DNA from 3 places in the Paenarthrobacter sp. TYUT067 genome. Region 1 is predicted to be linked to each of the others. Evidence: riboswitches for the same ligand, from Rfam matches in the RefSeq annotation. Region 1 holds a riboswitch; each other region holds the start of a gene.
The links. A riboswitch is a leader RNA that binds a small molecule or an ion and turns the genes downstream of it on or off. The one in region 1 is predicted to bind cyclic di-AMP.
Positions count from the first base shown of each region.

Region 1 (6,620 bases):
TTACCTGATAGCCACTGATGCCGGACCGGGGGACCCTTTCGAGAAAGTTCCGGAGATGTCCCGCCGCGCCCGCGGCATTCCGGTGTGGGCGGCACTGAGGCAGCTGGGCCGGGACGGCGTGATTTCCATGGTGGACCGTCTTGCGGCAAATGCCCGTGCTTTGGCTGAAGGACTATCCGCGATCCCGGGAGTGGAAGTGCTTAACGACGTCGTGTTCACGCAGGTCTCCGTGAGTTTCGGCAGTGACGATCGCACGCACCGCATCACCCAGCGGCTCATGGCCGAGGGCGGGGTGTGGATGTCCGGTTCGTCATGGCGAGGACGTGAGATCCTGCGGATCTCTGTGAGCAACTGGACCACGGACGCTGGTGATGTGGCCGCGTCCATCGCGGCCGTACGGGGCGCGGTGGAGGCCGAACCGGAGGCGTAGCGCTCTTCGGAAAGTTCAGTGCCGGTGAGGGCCCCGGCCCAGTTCGGCGCGAAGCCCGGCGATGGGAATTGTCCCGCGGCGCAGTTTGCGGGTCAGCCCCGCCAACCCTTTGAGGTCGGTCAAAAGGGTACGTACGACGTCGACACTTGCGTCGGGATTGTCGCTCCAGTCCACCGGCACCTCATGAATGCGCAGAGCGGAGCGGTCAGCGATGATCAGCAGTTCGGTGTCGAAAAACCATGCTTCATCGCGGGTGTAGGGGAGCAGCTGGCGGGCGACGTCGGCACGAATGGCTTTGAACCCGCACTCAGCATCGGAGAAGCGCGCTCCCGTCAGGACGCGCAACAGAAAATTGTAGGCGCGTGCAATGACGTCACCGTGGTGGCTGAATGTCCCGTGCGAAGCCTTTGCCAGACGCGTGCCGACAGCGAGGTCTGAGTGGCCCGACATCAGCGGGGCCAGAAGAGGAGCCACGGCCGAAAGGTCGAAGGACAGGTCCAGGTCTATATAGGCAAGCAGCGGTGACGCGGAGGACAACCAGATCTTACGGAGGGAGTTTCCGCGGCCCCTTCGATCAAGACGGACCACCATAAGCTCGGGGAATTCCCTCGCCAGGCGTTCGGCGATCCGCAGGGTGCCGTCCGTGCTGGCGTTGTCCACCACAGTGATCCGGAAGGTGTGCGGAAGAGTGTCTGCAAGGTGCCCGTGTAGCCTGCGAACGTCTTCTTCCAGGCGGACTTCCTGGTTGAACACGGGTATGGCGATGTCCAGGACGGGAGCCAGCGCGGGTGTGCTGGCGGGAGGGCCTTGCACCGTCCTATGCAGTGCTGGCCGGGGAGCTGTGAGCGTCATATGTCCAGCATGCAACGGCCGATTATGTGGGCTTTAGGCGTATGCTGTGACCGCGCTGTGAACCACGGGTGGCGCCTGTGAACCATGGGCAGCGCCTGTGAACCACGGGTGGCGCCTGTAAAACAGCAAAAGCCGCACCCGTTCCCGCCATCCGCTCCAGTGGGTACTGGGGCGGACGGCGGGAACGGGCGCGGCAATGAAGCGGTCTGGCTTAGTACCAGTTATTGGCCAAGTGGAAGCCCAGAGCGGCGGACGGGGATCCGTAGCGCTCCTTGATGTAGTTCAGGCCCCACTTGATCTGGGTCTGGTAGTTGGTCTGCCAGTCAGCACCAGCGGAGGCCATCTTGCCGGCCGGGAGGGACTGGACAATGCCATACGCGCCGCTGGAAGCGTTGGTGGCAGTGGTCCTCCAGTTGGATTCCTTCTCCCACAGGGTGTTCAGCGCGGTCATCTCAGCTGCGCTCCAGCCGTAGTTGCCCAGGATGCTGGCGGCGTAGGCCTTGGCAGCGGCGGGGTCGTCCACGGCTTTCGGGGTGGCAGCGGCAGCTGCAGCTTCCGCAGCGGCGGCGGCAGCAGCGGCGTCGGCGGCTTGCTTGGCTGCAGCGTCAGCGGCAGCCTTCTCAGCTGCGGCTTGGGCGGCAGCGGCGTCGGCGGCTTGCTTGGCTGCAGCGTCAGCGGCAGCCTTCTCAGCAGCGGCCTGGTCAGCGGCAGCCTTGTCGGCAGCGGCCTTCTCAGCAGCTGCCTTGTCCGCGGCAGCCCGGTCAGCTGCGCCCTTGGCGGCGGCAGCATCCAAGGAAGCGGAGATTTCAGCTGACTTGTTGGCGCTGACCTGGGCAGCAGCCTGGGTCCCGGCAACGCGGCTCGCCTCAGGGAGAGTCAACGCGGCGTTTGCGGCGGTTCCGAGCGATGCAACACCCAGTGCGGCTGCAACAACGCCGGCTACGACTGACATGCGGTGGCCGGACTTACCCTGGCGGGCAGCGTTCTTGAGGACGGACTGCGACTTGGTGAGCGGTGCGTTGTGTTCGTCGCGGTGACGCGCAGAAGGGCGCGTCTGATCGTTAAATTCAGACATGTTGTGTGACCTCTCAGCGCCTGCGGAGTTAGCTGTCGGGTTCGGATGAGGTCATCCGGCCGCGCGTCACGCTGCGGCTTCACCCCTAGGGCGGCACATTGCCAGGCCCGGAGACTGTGGGTCCCCCGTCTCTGCCTCAAAGAAGAACGGACTCCGGGAAGTGGCAGAGCTCGGCGCATCCCGGATGTGGGTCCTTGGGGAAACCCACCCTTTCGACGGTACAGGAGGTTTCTTCAGAAGTCACATTTAGGTAACAGAGATCACGACGCCGGTGAGTCGCCTTGCCGGCGTGCCTGACCTTCTCCGGTGCTTACCGTGGGAAGTCGCAGCGCGAACTCAGTGCGCCCGGGCCTGGACGTCACCTCCACGGTGCCACCATGGGCGGCAACAATCGAATCCACAATGGAAAGGCCCAGTCCCGAGGTGCCTTCAGAACCCGATCTCGCGGCATCAGCGCGGGCAAAACGGGAGAAGATCCGGCCTTGGAAATCGACCGGAATGCCCGGGCCGTTGTCCGTCACTGTGACCACTGCGCTGCCATCAGCGGAGAGCATGACGCCTGTCACCACGGTGGTGCCGGGATCGGTATGTTTGCGCGCGTTGGACAGCAGGTTGGCAAGCACCTGGTGCAATTGCGTTACATCGCCGCGGACTGTCACAGGTTCATCGGGGAGCTGGAGGTGCCAGATGTGATCCGGCGCCATGACCTTCTCATCACTGACGGTTTCGATCACCAACTGGGTCAGGTCAACGTCCTCGACTTTCACGGGCTGCCCCTCGTCCAGGCGCGCCAGCAGCAGCAGGTCCTCAACCAGCGTGGTCATGCGCTCCGATTGGCTTTGGACCCTTGCCAGCGACTTGCGGCCATCGTCGGTGAAGGTCTCGGTCATCCTCAGCAACTCCGTGTAGCCTCGGATCGCGGTGAGCGGTGTGCGGAGTTCGTGTGAGGCATCAGCGACGAACTGACGCACCTTGGTTTCGCTTTCCTGCCGTGCTTCCAACGCACTGGCGACGTTCTCCAGCATCTGGTTCAGAGCATGGCCAACGCTTCCAACTTCCGTTCCGGGATGAGCGGCCGACGGCGGTACGCGCACCGCAAGTGCCACCTCACCGGCGTCGAGGGGGAGGCGCGAAACCTTGGTGGCAACCTCGGAGAGCTGCTCAAGCGGCCGCATGGTCCGCCGGATGATCACTGTTCCGGCGAGGCCGATCAGTACCAATCCGCCCAACGAAACCAACACCATGGTCCACACCAGCGAGGCCTCGGCGCTTTGCTTGTCCGCCAAGGGCAGTCCCGTCACGATCACATCACCGTAGGTGTCCACTGCCACCAGCCGGTAGTCACCATTGGACAGGGACCGATCCACCGGGACGTTGTCCTTGGGGAGCGACAACAGGACCTGCTCATCGGCTGCGGAGAGTGAAACGCGGTTGCCTTGGGCGTCGATGAGCCCCGAACTCCTCACGGTTGAGCCGTCGATCCTCGCGTTGAGCGTTCCCGCGGCCTGTCCGCGCGCTTCCAGCGGGTCAGGCCTTCCGGAGGGGTTGGTGGGAAAGTTCGACGGCGGCCTGCCGAAGTCGGTCGCGCGGCTGGACGCCTGCTCCAATTGCCTATCGAGCTGCCTGTTGAAGACCATGTCCATGGACGCGTAGCTGACAATGCCCACTGCTCCGCAGATGGCCACCAGGAGCGCCATGGCCACCAGGACCAGGCGTGTCCGCAGGTGCCAGGTGGACGGGTTCAGCCAGCTGCGCTGTGGATTTCCGGGAATACGGGAGCTTTTGGCCACTCCTGACAGTGTGCTCAACGCCTAGTCCGCTGGCTTGATGACGTACCCGGCGCCACGGATGGTGTGGATCATGGGCGGATGGTTGGCTTCGATCTTCTTGCGTAGGTAGGAGATGTAGAGTTCCACGATGTTGGCCTGGCCACCGAAGTCGTAGTCCCACACCCGGTCCAGAATCTGGGCCTTGCTGACCACCCGTTTGGGGTTTTCCATGAGGTAGCGCAAAAGTTCAAACTGGGTGGCTGTGAGCGGGATGTCCTCGCCGGCCCGGGTGACTTCGCGGGTGTCCACGTTCAGCGTGAGATCTCCCACCACAAGCTCGGAAGTGTCCATGGCCGCCACCCCGGAACGCTGGACCAGACGGTGGAGGCGTAGGAGGACCTCTTCCATGCTGAAGGGCTTGGTGACGTAGTCGTCCCCTCCGGCGGCGAGCCCAACGATCCGATCCTGCACGGCGTCCTTGGCGGTGAGGAACAGTGCGGGAACTTCCGGGGCGAAGGTGCGGATGCGATTGAGGACCTCCACGCCGTCGAAGCCGGGCAGCATGACGTCCAGGACCAGCACGTCAGGGCGAAAGTCCTTGGCCAGTTTTACGGCCCCGGGCCCGTCCCCGGCCACTGCCACGGACCAGCCCGCCATTCGAAGTCCCATGCTCATGAGCTCGGCGAGGCTGGGTTCATCGTCCACCACAAGGGCGCGGATGGGGGAGCCGTCCGGATGGGAGAGTTGGGGAAGGTTGTTGGTCATGGAGTGCGAGGAGGCCATGGGACAACTCTCCGTTCTGCTGGTTAGCCAGCGCTTTGCCGGTCCTGTGAGGACGCTGTGAACCCAACACTAGCGAGAGAGCTGTTTCTACAGCTTGTAGCAGATTTTTTCGGGAAATTTGTTGAACCGCCATTTAGTGTGGTTGGACAACAACTGTTTCAGATCGTGAGATTCCGCCGCATGCCCGTTCGTGGGAACCGAAGCATCATTCTGGCCCGATTCACCGAAGAAAATTCACTCGATGGCGAATATTCCCGGCTGTGGTCGAATGAAATGCCATTCATTTATAGGCCCGGCTGAATTGTGATTTGCGGCACAATAGACCTCAACGTCTCAAAATGTGGACGGTTCGACGCTTTGTTACTTGCGTGTTGCCATTGTTACGTTGCACACTTCCAATGTGAACAAGAACTCAACAGCACCTGCAGCCGCAGCAACCTGGCCCAGCGAACCCGCTGGCCATGATGACCGCTGTTGTCGAATGCAAGCCTAACTTTCCACCCCAAGAAGTTTCAGGCATTCGCCCCCTAGCCCAGCGTTGGGCGCCCCTCCCCAAACTCATTGCGGGGACAATCAGCATTCGAAGCCGCGATGACGGCTATTCACTTTTGAGGTAAGCACTCCATGTCAGTTGCATCTGGATACGTCCACATCTCCGTCCGTAACGCCAACAAGGCAGCGTCAAACGCAGGCCTTCGCCCCGGCTTCGGCAGCCGACCCGGCTACTCTCCGGCTCCCCAGGGCGCAGGTCAGCAGGCCCCCGGCTATGTGCCCCAGGGCTACAACCCCAACTCCTACGGCCAGTTGCGCGCAGTCCCCACGGCAGAGCCGGCACCCATGACTGCACCCACTCCTGTGATTGCCCAGTCGGACAAACTCCGCCCCGTCGCCAACGACAACGTGGCCCGCGGATTTGTCCTGTACATGGGTATTGACGAAGAAACTGCTGCCGCTGCAGGAACATCCATCGCCAAGCTCGCCCAGGAAATCCGGGCCTACGCCCAGTCCCTCGTGACCGGCGCGGAAAGCTATGCCGCCGTCGCAGTGGCCCCCGCCGGGGCACCCGGGTCAGCCCTCGACGTCGTGCGTTCCACGTTCGGTGACCCCACTGTTGCCGCACGCCAGCGCACCGAAGCTGCCCGTCCGGCGCCGCAGCAGGAATCCCGTCCGTCCGGCGTGCTGATTGACCTCGCCCGCCGCGAAGTGCACCTGGATGGCGAATCGCTGAACCTGACGTTCAAGGAATTCGAACTCCTCAACTACCTCGTCGAAAACGGCACCCGCACCGTGGGCCGCGACGAACTGCTTGAGGGACTATGGCGCAACGCCGAAGAGGTACCCAACGAGCGCACCATCGACGTCCACATCCGGCGTCTCCGCTCCAAGCTCGGCCGCCTCGCCAACACGGTCCGCACGGTCCGCGGCCAGGGCTACCGTTTCTACGAGCACCCCGAAGTTATTGTTTGGGCCGCTCCGGAATACTCGATCTAAGCACCACGCAGCCCAGGAGAGTACTGGCCTCGGCGGGCGCCGGCGCTGCGTGCGGTCCTGACCCTCATTGATCTGCCAACAGCCCTTGGTCAACCACATCAGGTTGACCAAGGGCTGTTCTTTTCCCAAAGAAGGTCAGGAAGCCACGGGGGCCTGCGGCGGATAGGGTTGGGTTATGAGTGACCATCACATTAAGCGCCTGGTGATCATGCGGCATGCC
Region 1 is NZ_JAMOIT010000001.1:150,523-157,142, reverse strand. Features, by position in the region: gene MOD31_RS00670 (aminotransferase class V-fold PLP-dependent enzyme) at 1-430, shown strand, start outside; gene MOD31_RS00665 (glycosyltransferase) at 446-1,282, opposite strand; gene MOD31_RS00660 (hypothetical protein) at 1,494-2,357, opposite strand; cyclic di-AMP (ydaO/yuaA leader) riboswitch at 2,363-2,543, opposite strand; gene MOD31_RS00655 (HAMP domain-containing sensor histidine kinase) at 2,618-4,165, opposite strand; gene MOD31_RS00650 (response regulator transcription factor) at 4,169-4,909, opposite strand; gene MOD31_RS00645 (winged helix-turn-helix domain-containing protein) at 5,534-6,400, shown strand; gene MOD31_RS00640 (histidine phosphatase family protein) at 6,576-6,620, shown strand, end outside.

Region 2 (6,620 bases), on a different contig from region 1:
GCGCGGCCCTGGAAGGTGCGGATCAGGACGTAGGAGATGAAGCCCGCGCCGAGGCCGTTGGCAATCGAGTAGGTGAACGGCATGAGCGCGATGGTCAGGAACGCGGGAATTCCGACGCCCCAGTCCTGCCAGTCGATCTTGCCCACCTGGGAGACCATCATGAAGCCCACCACTACCAGGGCGGGGGCCACGGCCTCGAACGGCACCAGGTTGATCAGGGGAGTGAAGAACATGGCAACCAGGAAGAGTGCGCCGGTGACGATCGAGGCGAGCCCGGTTCGTGCACCTTCGCCGATCCCGGCACCGGACTCCACAAAGATCTGGTTGGACGAAACAGAGGCCCCACCGCCCACGATCGCGCCGAGCGCGTCCACTTGGAGTACCCGGTCCACGTTGGGGATGTTCCCGTCCTTATCCACTGTCCCGGCCTCGTTGGCCAGGCCCACCATGGTGCCCATGGCGTCGAAGAAGATGCTGAGCAGGATCACGAATGCCAGCAAAGCTGCACCGATGAAACCGAGGTGCTCAAAGGCGCCGAACGGGTTGGCCTTGCCGATCAGGGACAGGTCCGGTGCGCCCCATTCACTGAGCTTGGGGGCCACCAGGGACCAGCCGCGGGGGTTGACGTTGGTGCCGTCAAAGCTTGGGCCAATGTGGAGAGTGAACTCGAGGATGGCAGCCAGCGCGGTGGACACAACGATACCTATCAGGATGGCTCCGCGGACCTTCCGGACCACCAGTGCGATGGTGAGGATCAGGCCCACTGCGAATACCAGGGTGGGCCAGCCAAGGAGCTTGCCGTCCACGCCCAAACCGAGTGGAACGGTGGTTCCGGCGGCGTCGGGGATGCGCCGGACGAAACCGGCGTTAACCAGGCCGATGAGGGCGATGAAGAGGCCAATGCCCACAACGATTGCCGTTTTGAGGGCTTCGGGCACCGCCTTGAACACTGCAGTCCGGAATCCGGTCAGCACCAGGATGAGCATGGTGATGCCCGAAAGTACCACGAGTCCCATCATGTCCGGCCATGTCAGCCCGGGGTGCGATGCCACCGTGACTGCGACGAACGCGTTGACGCCCAAGCCTGTGGCCACGGCGAACGGGTGCTTGGCCCAGGCTCCCATGAGGATGGTCAGGATGCCGGCAACGAACGCCGTGGTGGCCGCCACGGCGGTGAAACCCAGCGACGCGCCACTCGAATCGGGTCCGGAGAGGATCAGTGGATTGAGCACCACGATGTAGCTCATGGCGAAGAAGGTCGCGAAGCCGCCACGGATTTCCCGCGAATATGTGGATCCACGTTCGGAGATCTTGAAGTAGCGGTCGACTGCAGAACCTTGTTTAAGCATGAAGGTCTCCGGGGATCGAGGGGGAGTTTGCTCTCAAATCCTATGTTGTCCGGTGCGGGCCCTCCCAACGATTCGCCTAGTCTGTAAGGAAGCCAACACTAGGAGAAACCGCCCCATGCGTACCATCCGCCCGCTTCTGGCCGCCGTCGTCGCTGCTCTTGCTTTTGCTTCCGCCCTGCTGTTTGCAGCGGCACCGGCGTCCGCGCACGACGTCGCCGAGTCCACAGCGCCAGCCAACGGTGCCCGCGTGGCGGAAGTCCCGGCGTCGGTCTCCATTACGTTCAACAACCGCCCGCTCGCGATCGGTTCGGGCGTAACGGTGACGGCCGGCGGCGAGAACTGGGCGGACGGTCCGGTCGAAATCATCGACAACCAGGCCGTTCAGAAGCTCCGCGAGGGTGCCCCTGCCGGCGAGTTCACGGTGGTATGGCGCGTGGTCAGCTCCGACTCGCACCCGATTGAGGGCACCTTCACGTTCACAGCCGCCGCAGGAGGCTCGACGTCGGCGAGTGGTACGGCGGGTGCCTCACCAGCGGCTTCGGCTTCCTCAGCTGCGGTACCAACAGTGGGCACCGCCGCACCAGGGACTGCCGGTAACAATGAGCCAGCCGCCGACGCCTCCCAACCTTTCCCTTGGAGCATTGTGGGGCTGGCTGTTGTGGCGGTGGGTCTCGTAATTTATCTCGCCGTTACCGCACGGAAAAAATTGGCGGCTTCGAACGAGCCAGATGCCGATATTCCCGCGGAATAGCGCGGTTTTCTACGTACCTGCGAATATCTCGAATCGGTTACCGCGACACGCCAGAAGCTCACTTCCCGTTACTTAAATGTGACTTCGGGAGAATCATCGCGTACCGTAGTTCCTGTGCCTGTTCCACGTAGCGGGCACTTCCGGCCTGATTGCCTAGCTCTGCCGCAGTCCGGAATCCGTTCGCAGACAAACCTACGGCAGAGACGGGGAACCCAATTTAGGTCGCTTTCGAGCGTGCCTTGGGGTGAAGTCACGATGCTTTCGCTGAACAGCGGGAGATAGTGGCCGGGTGACTCCCATCCGAATCCGACAGCTAACCTCGCAGGCATCGGGAGAGGCTCTTTCATGTCTTCACGCATTCTTCGCGGCCGTCGTAAGGCGGACAGCGTACGTCCTAATCCGTTCATCTCCATCTCGAAGGCAGTTGCCAGCAACGCTTCAGGCGCTGGTCGTCAGGCAGCTGTTATCGCAGCAGCCTCGGGCCTCGTTTTGACCGGTTCCATTGCTGCTCACGCAGCTGAGACCCCGGTTCAGCGCGATTCCAGCCCCGCAACGGTTGCCGAGACCGTTTCCGAGGCACCCACCAAGGTTGTTACCGCCCTGTCAACGGCTACCGTCAACTTTGAGCGTCCCGCAGTTGCTTCCGTAGCAGCTCCGGTCATCGAAAAGCCGGCCCCCGTTGTTGAGGCCCCTGTAGCCAAGAAGGCAGCTGTCACCACGGCTGCTGCTGCAGCTCCCGTTGCCGCTCAGGCCGCGGTTGCTGCTCCTGTTGCTGCCGCACCCGCACCGGTTGCCGCTGCTCCTGCAGCTGCCCCCGCCGCCGGCGGCGTCAACGCAGCCATGGTTGCTTCGGCTTACGCACAGATCGGTATCTTCCAGGACTGCACCGCCATGGTCGAAAAGGCCCTTGGTTCCGCAGGCATCCCCGTAGGCGACCTCGGTCCCATGCAGTTCATGAACTACGGCAAGGTCGTCAGCGATCCCCAGCCCGGTGACATGATCGTCCAGTCCGGCCACGTTGCTATCTACATCGGCAACGGCCAGGCCATCAGCGGTGGCATCAACGGCAACCAGACGGGCATCCACCCGATCAGCTGGTTGACCGCAACGGGTCCCCTGACCTACGTACGCGCTGGCGCATAAAGCCTCACGCTTCAGTTCAAAGGCCGGTGCCTTCGAAGACTTATGTCTCCGGAGGCACCGGCCTTTGGCGTTAAGTTCTGTTCGTAAAAGTTCAGTGCGGGACGTACGACGGCGGACTTGGCTGGCTTGCGGGGGTGGTAGCGCGTTTGCTTGCGGGACTTCCTAGGCGATGGCGACGCCGGGACCCGCCGGCAGGGCAACCTTGGAGGAGATGGCCTGACCCACTGCTTTGGCTTGCCGCAGCACTTCCTTGGGGGACGGAGTGATGAGGTCTCCGACGCCCACCAGGTGCATTCCCACGGCCCGCATGGCCGCGGCAAGATTCTGTCCGACTGCAATGCCAAGTTCGGCCAGCATGCGCCGTAGCTGGCTTTGGGCGCAGCGTGTCACTACTACGTGGTCTGCCAGAAGAACGCCTTGGGCTGTGTGGATTGCCCACTGGCGAGGATGGGATTCGTGGGGGCCGGATGCGTGGAGCCCGGTCCTCAGGCCTGTGGTTGTCATGCTGGCGGCCACACCGTATCCGATATGCCGTGAGGGATCTGAGCCCAGGAAATCCAAGCGGACAGCGCGAGTGGTGTTACGAACGTCCAGTTGATGACTGGCAGCGTAGTTCCTCAGGTGGCGAAGGATTTCGTTGCGTTCCTGCATTGCTGTCGGATCTGCGGCGTCGGTGCGTTGGAGCATGCCTGTATGGACGGACGGTCCAGTAGTGGATAACGCGCCGAACCCGTCTACCACGATCGAACCCACGCCGTAGCGGCTGAGTTCGCTGGCAACTGCCAAGCCGGACAGGCCGGCTCCGATGATCACGGTGGTGGTGCGTTCCGTGCCGGAATCAGGCGTGAGTGACACTGCTTGGTTCCTCCTTGACGTGTGTGCCTTTCGGCATCGCGTGGGATCGCGTCCGAGTTCCCCAAGCGGCCGCAAGTAAATGACCGGGGCGTGTGGTGTGAGACACGTTTTCCGGCCATTCGGTGACTCGAACACTACCGAACTTTTTCGGCCATGGATAGCCTCTCCGCCTGCGCGTTTTGTCTCTTCGCCGCGAGCACCCCAGGGACCGCCGGGAACCGAGCCCTGACCGTTATGCACATAGCCCAATGTCGTCTTGATTCGCCACTGCTGACCGAGAATAGTGAGCATTGGGAGGAGGAATTTCCGGGTTTCTCCTGCCCCGGCCGTTGGCAACAAAACAGTCTGGAAGTTCTAGGCCGGGATCCTCTGGCAGAATAGCCGGAACATCAAGCAGTAGGTGGAGAGGCAGGCCCCCATGGACCAGCACGGAAGACACAGTGAAGAGTCACCGGACGGCCAGGACCAGGTTGTGGAACCTGGTGGCATCGTCGTCGGGGTGGATGGTTCAGAGCACGGTCAGTGCGCCTTGGTTTGGGCCGCACGGGAGGCGGAGCGCCGCCAGCTTCCGCTGCATATTGTCACGGCGTACTCCGTGCCAATTTTCGCGGCCTCCGGCTTGGACGGTGGCTACGCAACAGTTGACGATTCCGTCATCCGCGAAGGCGCTGATGCGATCGTTCGTCAAGCCTTGGACAAAGTCTCCGGATATGCCATTGACGTCGATGCTTCCGTGGAAAACGGTGATGCCGCTGGTGTCTTGTTGGACCTTTCCGAGGAGGCCGCGCTGCTGGTGTTCGGCAGCAGGGGTCGCGGTGGGTTCGTCGGGCGCCTCCTGGGTTCGGTGAGTAGTGCCCTGCCCGCGCACGCCAAATGCCCCACGGTGACGGTCCCGCTCTATTGCGCTGACCGCCTCGGTGAGAACACCGAGGACAAACACATCAAGGCCGAGCACGCCAAAACGGGCCCGCGCACTGTGGAAAACGTGGTTGCAGTAGGCGTTGACGGCTCCGAGCAAGCACGCGTTGCTGTGCTCGAAGCTGCCGAGCAAGCGCAGCGTATGGGAGCCACACTGCGCGTCATCTGCGCTGTTCCGCAGTACAGCGGTTCCCTGGCGTGGGTTCCGGCTCCGTTGGACCGCGATGCCCTATTCGCCGATATCAGGGTCCAGCTTGACGCCGGTGTTGCCTGGCTCAGAAGCCACTTCCCTTCGTTGGCTATTGAGACGGACCTCCGGGATGGCTCGCCCGTTGATGTTCTTGTGGAAACCAGCCGCAGCGTCGAGCTGGTTGTTTTGGGAACCCGTGGCCGAGGCGGATTCGCGGGAATGCTGCTGGGGTCAACATCAGACGGAGTCCTGCACCACGCCAAGGGGCCAGTGCTGGTTGTTCCGGACAGGGAAGATCCCCGGCTGGCGGACCGTCACAAGTTTGGACCCATGCTCGGCGCTGCCTGAGTCGGCGCCCGGCACATCCATGGACAGTATGGAGCCCGAAGAGCCGGATCAGTATCGCGGCGCCAGCCTCGGCGCCTCGAGTTCGGTGTTCGTCCGGAACATCTCAAAAATACGTGGAGACATGCTTCCGGAGGTCGGTGGCAAGGCAGCCAATCTTGGCGAGTTAGCTAATGCAGGGCTGCCCGTGCCACCCGGCTTTTGCCTCACGACTGCTGCGTACCAGCGGGCGCTCTCGGGAGCTGCTCTGGAGCCTGTCCTTGCGGCTTTGTCGGAGGCTGATGCGGCGGGGTTGGACCGGCTGAGTGAGATCGCCACCCGTGCCCGGTCTTTGGTTCTCGACTCCGGGGTGCCGGCCGGGATCGCCGAATCGGTGAGATTGGCGTACGGGGAATTGGGCGATAACGTCGCAGTGGCTGTCAGGTCTTCGGCCACCGCCGAGGACCTGCCGTTCGCGAGCTTCGCCGGACAACAGGACACTTTCCTGAACGTAGTCGGCGTGAACGCGGTCCTGGACGCCGTAAGCCGCTGCTGGGCCTCGCTCTGGACAGATCGTGCCGTGGCCTACCGGACCACCAACGGGATTGACCACGCCACGGTGGCCTTGGCTGTGGTGGTGCAGGAGATGGTGGACTCCACTACGGCTGGCGTCATGTTTACCGCCAACCCCGTGACGGGGAATCGCCATGAAACCGTCATTGATGCCAGCCCAGGCTTGGGGGAATCGGTAGTCTCCGGTGCCGTGAATCCGGATCACTATGTGGTGGCCACCCTGCAGGGTGGCATTGTAAGCAGGACCTTGGGGGACAGACAGCTGGAGATCCGCGCCGTTCCAGGCGGCGGTACGGAGCGACTCGAGCGGCGCCGTTCTGCCGATTCAGACGTGGAGCCTTGCCTGAGTGATCGTCAGGTGCTTGCCCTTGTCGAGCTGGGCCGTGAGGTTCAGGAGCACTATCGCGCCCCGCAGGATACCGAGTGGGCCATCGATCCCGCGGGAAAGATATGGCTCACCCAGGCCAGGCCCATCACCACCCTGTACCCGCAAACTACGCGAAAGCCTCCTGCGCCG
Region 2 is NZ_JAMOIT010000017.1:38,411-45,030, forward strand. Features, by position in the region: gene MOD31_RS15645 (NCS2 family permease) at 1-1,349, opposite strand, end outside; gene MOD31_RS15650 (copper resistance CopC family protein) at 1,465-2,100, shown strand; cyclic di-AMP (ydaO/yuaA leader) riboswitch at 2,251-2,442, shown strand; gene MOD31_RS15655 (NlpC/P60 family protein) at 2,446-3,243, shown strand; gene MOD31_RS15660 (FAD-binding protein) at 3,406-4,098, opposite strand; gene MOD31_RS15665 (universal stress protein) at 4,517-5,554, shown strand; gene MOD31_RS15670 (PEP/pyruvate-binding domain-containing protein) at 5,574-6,620, shown strand, end outside.
Region 2: another riboswitch for cyclic di-AMP. It lies ahead of MOD31_RS15655 (NlpC/P60 family protein); the one in region 1 lies ahead of MOD31_RS00660 (hypothetical protein).

Region 3 (6,620 bases), on a different contig from region 1:
TCGGGCTCGCCCTGATTCCGTGCGGACTCTTCGCCCTGACCCTTATCACCAGCGCCAACGGCTACGTTCAATCCACCACGGAAGCCGTGATGCGCGGGCGGGTCATGTCCCTCTACATGGCCATCTTCATGGGCGGCACCCCCATCGGGGCACCGCTGGTGGGGTTGGTGGCCAACGTCGGTGGCCCACGGTGGGCCGTGGGCGTCGCCGCGGTTGCCGGCGTCAGCACCGCCGTCGTGGGTTTGCTGTGGATCATCCGTGCGAAACAACTGCGGCTCCGTTTTGACCGCCGGGCCCGCGGACTGCGGCACTTCCGGGTGGAGTCGCTGCTTGCCCCTCCGGATACGGACGACGACGGCGCAAGCAGGCAGGGCGGGTAGCGCACCTTAAATGGCGGCGGCTTAAATGGCAGCGGCGCCGTACGGGAGCTACCCGCACGACGCCGGCCAAAGCCCGTGGTGCTACTTCTTCAGTTCTCCCACCACGTAGTCGATGCTGGCGAGCAGCGCGGAAACGTCGTCCGGCTCGATGGCGACGAAGGTGGCGATGCGGAGCTGGTTGCGGCCGAGCTTACGGTACGGTTCGGTGTCCACCACGCCGTTGGCGCGCAGGACCTTGGCGATGGCCGCGGCGTCAATGGAGTCGTCAAAGTCGATGGTGGCGATGACGTTGGAGCGGTCCTCGGCGTTTGCGACGAAAGGCGTGGCGTACTCGGAGGCCTCAGCCCAGGAGTAGATGCGGTTGGCAGAATCTGCCGTGCGCTTGCTGGCGAAGTCCAGGCCGCCGTTGCTGTTGAGCCACTGCACCTGTGCGTCCAGGGTCACCAGGGTGGAGAGCGACGGGGTGTTGTAGGTCTGGTTCAGCTTGGAGTTATCAATGGCCGTCTGCAGGTCCAGGAAGTCCGGGATCCAGCGGTCGCTGGCCTTGATGCGTGCAGCACGCTCCAGGGCTGCGGGGGAGAAGAGGCCCAGCCAGAGGCCGCCGTCGGAGGCGAAGTTCTTTTGCGGGGCGAAGTAGTAGACGTCCGATTCGGCAACGTCAACGTCCAGCCCGCCGGCCGCCGAGGTGGCATCCACCAGGACGAGGGAGCCTTCATCAGCACCCTGGACGCGTTTGACGGGCGCAGCCACGCCCGTTGACGTTTCATTCTGGGGCCAAGCGTAGACGTCAACGCCGGCTTCGGCCTGTGCCACCGGGCGGGTTCCGGGTTCGGCCTTGATGATGGAGGAAGCATCGAGGAAGGGTGCCTTGTTGGTGGCGGCAGCGAACTTGGAACCGAACTCACCGAAGGACAAGTGCTGTGCCTTCTTCTCCACCAGGCCAAACGCCGCCACATCCCAGAACGCCGTTGAGCCGCCTACGCCGAGGACAACCTCGTAACCTTCCGGAGCGCGGAAGAACTGGCTGAGTCCTTCACGGACCGAACCCACCAGGTTCTTGACCGGAGCCTGGCGGTGGGAGGTACCCAGGATGGTGGACGATGCTGCAGACAACGCCTCGATCTGTTCCGGGCGAACCTTGGACGGTCCAGCGCCGAAGCGTCCGTCCTTGGGCAGAAGGTCGGCGGGAATGGTGATGCTGTTGTCGCTCACGTGGCGCTCCAATGGGTGTCGGCTAGAGATGGGAGGTGGCATGGGGCATCAACTGCCCCTTCGACACCCCAATTCTGCCTGACACGGCCCGGCCTCAGGAACCTGCCACCGTCATAGTCCGCCACGTGGAATGCGGTCCCACCGAATGCGACCGGAATTATCCAGAGTAATTCCAAATAAGCTAGGCTGGGGGTTGGCGTTCAGGGGGCGGCGGTGCACACCGTCCGCCCTTGCCAGGGACGCGGTACGGTGGAGATTACGCAAGGAACTGCGTTCGAGGAGAGCTGAGCTGGATGACGGATCTGATCGATACCACTGAGATGTATCTTCGGACCATTTTGGAGCTTGAAGAAGAAAACATTGTGGCCCTGCGGGCCCGCATCGCCGAGCGCCTGCGGCACTCCGGCCCCACTGTTTCCCAGACCATCGGACGCATGGAGCGCGATGGCCTGGTGATTGTGTCCAACGACCGCCACCTGGAACTGACGGAAGCGGGCCGGAAGCGCGCCACCGAAGTCATGCGCAAGCACCGCCTCGCGGAGCGCCTGCTGGCCGACGTCATTGGGCTCGATTGGGCCTACGTCCATGATGAAGCGTGCCGCTGGGAGCACGTCATGAGCGAGCGTGTGGAGCGTCGGCTCTACGAGCTCTTGGAACACCCCACGGAGTCTCCCTACGGCAACCCCATCCCCGGACTTGAAGCGCTTGGCGGCCTTGCCAGCCAGCCCTTCCCTCGGCTGGATGTCAACCTTCTCCAGGCAATGGACGGATATGCCGCCGCTACCCGCGTGGTGGTCAGCCGCCTCGCGGAGCCCATCCAGGTTGAGCCGGAGCTCCTGACCCAATTGGACGAAGGCGGAATCCGTCCCGGCGCAAGTGTCTCGCTGGAGCGCGTCGGCGAGTACATCTCCGTCCGTGTTCCGGGCATCGAAGGCGCTTTGGAGCTGCCGCCCGAGGTGGCCGCGCACGTCTTCGTATCCCTCAACTGAGTGTCGCCGGCAGCGCCGTGTCAAACCTCACTTCTGTCACTTTTTAGCGTGCGTGACCTGCGGTTTTCCGAAAATAGTGATAAGGGCTTCTCGCTCTGAGCCCGATCCTGTTGATAACGAATTTATTACCGAAGGCCTTAATCCCCTATAGTTATTTACTAGCGCTGATACCAAAGCGTTACCTGATCCGGAGCCGAGCTCTGCCAGCGGATCAGGTGTGTCACCCACCACTGGCAGAGGCGGGGGAACCACAAGCGGCTGTCTAAAGAAGCAGCCTTGGGGTGAAGTCCGCAGCAGAAGTGCCCACGTATACAAGTCCCTCTTGGGATACCTGTGTGCCGTGAGCGCCTCGCGCGGACCGGGTCTTTGTACTCTCTGACCCGAATCCGACAGCTAACTTCGCAGGCTTTTGAGAGAGGAACAGAGTTTGACATCGCAGAACGTCAGGGGTCGCCGCCGCGCGTCCGGCCCCGCTGCTGAGCTGCGGCCAGCCACCGTCGTCACGGAGATCCGGCCCCGCGCCACCGAGCGTCAAGTGCGCCGCCGTAAGAGCCCCCTGCGCCAGGTTGCCGACTTCGCCGCTGCCAGCGGCGTCGGGCAGAAGGCCGGTGTTGCGCTTGCCGCCACCGGGCTTGCCCTGACTGTCGGCCTGCCGGCCACCAGCCCGGTCATGGCCACCTCGGAATCGGGCCAGACCGAGTCCGCCCTCGCCGTCGCAGCCCCCGCGGGCAGCCAGCCCGAGGTTTCCGCGGCAGCGTCGGCAAAGATCGACTTCAGCCGAGCCGCAGTCGCCACTGCCGCTGACCCCGATGGGAAGTTGAAGCAACTGCTCAGCGCCCAGTCGGCCGGAAGCATCCAGCGCGCATCATCCGTTGGCACCATGGCCAGCCCCCTTGACACACTTACCACGGCATCGCCCTTCGGCTACCGTGTCAGCCCCCTCACGGGCGGCGCCGGCGACTTCCACCGGGGCCAGGACTTCGTTGCCCAGTGCGGCACCGCTGTCCACGCAGCAGCAACCGGCAAGGTCACTTTCGCCGGATGGCACGAATATGGCGGAGGCAACCGTGTGGTTATCGACCACGGCAACGGCCTCGAGACCACGTACAACCACCTGTCGTCCTTCACCGTCCAGGTGGGACAAACCGTCAACCGTGGCGATACCGTCGCGCTGAGCGGCACCACGGGCGCTTCAACCGGCTGCCACCTCCACTTCGAGGTTCAGGTCAACGGTGAAGTCGTAGACCCCATGGGCTGGCTCTAACCAATCTGATGGTCGCCTCTCGCATGTGCGGGACACCCCGTGACCTGAATGTGACATTTGCGTTCAACTGTTGTAGCGTACAGAGCGCATCGGCTTTTTAGGGGGCCGGTGCACTTGAGTGGATTGCCTAGCTCTGCCACCTCTCAAGGTCCGTTCGCATAAATCGTCTGGCAGGGGCGGGGGAACCACTTCTGGTCTTCGTGAGAAGGCCTTGGGGTTAAGTCGCAAAACTTCCTTGGAAGCGGCGCGGCCGGATGACTCCCATCCGAATCCGACAGCTCACCTCGCAGGCATTGGGAGAGGCTACCTACGTGTCATCACGCACTACCCCTGCGCGCCATCGCGCCCAAACGGTTCGCACGAACCCGTTGAACACGCTTTCCAAGGCTGTATCCACCAACGCCGGAACCATGAGCCGTCAGGCCATCGTTCTGGCCGCAGCCTCAGGCCTCGTCCTCACCGTCGGATTGCCCGCACAGGCAGCCGACGCCGATGTTTCCAAGACTGAAGCCTCCAGCACCCAGCAGCTGGTTGTAACGGCAGTGGTTACCGCAGAGCCAACAGCCACCGTTTCCTTCGAGAGCCCCACCGTGGCCACCAAGGAAGCCCCCAAGGTAGTCCAGCGCGCAGCGCAGGTTACCGAACGAGCAACGGCCACCACGGACGAAGCCCCTGAAGCCGTGACGGCTAAGTCCTCCGAGGCCAAGGACCCGGCTGCCAGCGCAGCTGCTTCCGGCCTTGCTGCTATTGCCTACACCGGCATCGGCTCCCCGTACGTTTGGGGCGGAACAACACCTAACGGCTGGGACTGCTCCGGCTTCACCCAGTGGGTCTACGCCCAGGCAGGCATCAGCATCCCGCGCGTGAACGCCTGGACGGCTATGACGCCCACCAGCACTCCTTCTCCCGGCGACCTCGTCATGCAGAACGGCGGAGCCCATGTGGGCATCTACGTCGGCAATGGCATGATGATCAGCGCTTTGAACCCCGGCCAGGGAACGCTGCTGCACTCCGTAGCGTCCACCGGCACCTCCTCGTTCTACACCCTCCGCTAGAAACAACCCGGTTCGGGGTGGGCCGGCATGCCCGCAATGCCGGTCCTACCCGCTACCCGTGTGCACCCCAACGGCGCTCGGATACGAAAAGAGAAAATCATGACCAGTGCAAACAAGCTTGCACGGCACCGCGCTGAGGCCCCCAAGACCAGCTCGCTTGCCGTCATTGCCAAGGCTGTCAGCTCCAACGCCGGTGGCGTTGGCCGCCAGGCAGCAGTGATCGCCGCAGCTTCAGGCCTGGTCCTGACCAGCGGCATCGCGGCCAACGCAGCCGAGACCAACGTTGATCGTGAGTCGACCTCCACGTCCACATTGGACGTCCAGTCCGTAGTGCAGGCCACCATCGCGGCCGACTCCACTGTGGCTATCTCTTACGAGCGTCCCGTGGTTACCACGGTGGAAGCTCCGGCTCCCGTTGTGGTGGAAGAAGCGCCGGCCAAGGTTGAAGCCAAGGTTGAAGCCAAGGAAGCACCTGCGGTTGCCGCCAAGGCCGCTCCTGCAGCCAACGCCACCGTGGCCGTCAGCAACTCAACCCCCGCTCCGGCAGCTCCGGCGGCTTCCAGCGGACTCGGCGCAGCCATCGCTGCAGCTGCTTACGCCCAGCTCGGCGTCACCCAGGACTGCACCATGCTGGTCACCAACTCCCTTGCAGCCGTGGGAATCAACTTCCACGACTGGCCTGCAGGTTACCTCTCCTTGGGCCGCACGGTCAGTGCAGCAGAAGCCCAGCCCGGCGACCTCGCCTACTACGCAAACGGTGGTTTGGCCGGACAGGCGCACATCGCTGTATACGTGGGCAACGGCCAGGCAGTTCACGGTGGATGGAACGGATCCACCACGGCACTGTTCAGCGTCAACGTCGGTTCCGGCCCGGTTTTCATCCGCGTCAACGGCTGATTCACTTTCTTCAGAACACCCCGCAGGCTCCGGCCGGCGGGGTGTTCTGCTTTAACCGCGCATGAACTCTTGCCGACACTGTGAGCGAAACGACAGAAAAATTCGTTGATACGGCATATAAGTGCTTACCCTTATGTTGTCGATCCACAGCCCGTACATGCAGAGGGCAGCCGGCCCTCGTGCCCCTGACGGGTGCGGCCGTGAAGAGGTACGTGCATGCGCACACTCGTTCTGAATGCTGGATATGAACCGCTGGCGGTAATAACATTCCGCCGGGCGCTGGTCCTTGTGCTCACTGGGAAAGCTAGCGTAGTGGCCGAAGGCGACGAGCCTGTCGTCGGGCCACAGGAAATTCTTGGACGCCCGTCCGTGATTCTCCTTAACCGCTACATACGTCCCAAGTACAACAAGGTCACCGCCGTGAGCCGCCGCGGGGTGCTTCGCCGCGACGGTCACCGGTGCGCCTATTGCGGCAAAACAGCCCACACCATAGACCACGTCCACCCCAAATCCAGGGGCGGCGCGGATTCCTGGGAAAACCTGGTTGCGGCGTGCTTGAAATGCAACAACGCCAAAAGCGACCACACACTGGCTGAAATGGGTTGGAAGCTCCGTTTCAAACCCGGGGTGCCCCAGGGAACCATGTGGCAGATCAAAGAACTCGAGAAACCTGCGCCGGACTGGGACCCGTTCCTGTTGCCGGAATCCGCTGCCTGATCGATTTCTGCTGACCTCCGGCCGCCCGGGTAGTCTGGGCGGATGGAGTTCAACGCCGTGATTTTGGCGGGTGGCAGGGCCACCCGCCTCGGCGGCGTGCCCAAAC
Region 3 is NZ_JAMOIT010000016.1:90,577-97,196, reverse strand. Features, by position in the region: gene MOD31_RS15235 (MFS transporter) at 1-380, shown strand, start outside; gene serC (phosphoserine transaminase) at 462-1,592, opposite strand; gene MOD31_RS15225 (metal-dependent transcriptional regulator) at 1,886-2,581, shown strand; cyclic di-AMP (ydaO/yuaA leader) riboswitch at 2,763-3,004, shown strand; gene MOD31_RS15220 (M23 family metallopeptidase) at 3,009-3,845, shown strand; cyclic di-AMP (ydaO/yuaA leader) riboswitch at 3,984-4,152, shown strand; gene MOD31_RS15215 (C40 family peptidase) at 4,157-4,900, shown strand; gene MOD31_RS15210 (NlpC/P60 family protein) at 5,000-5,797, shown strand; gene MOD31_RS15205 (HNH endonuclease) at 6,014-6,514, shown strand; gene MOD31_RS15200 (NTP transferase domain-containing protein) at 6,557-6,620, shown strand, end outside.
Region 3: another riboswitch for cyclic di-AMP. It lies ahead of MOD31_RS15215 (C40 family peptidase); the one in region 1 lies ahead of MOD31_RS00660 (hypothetical protein).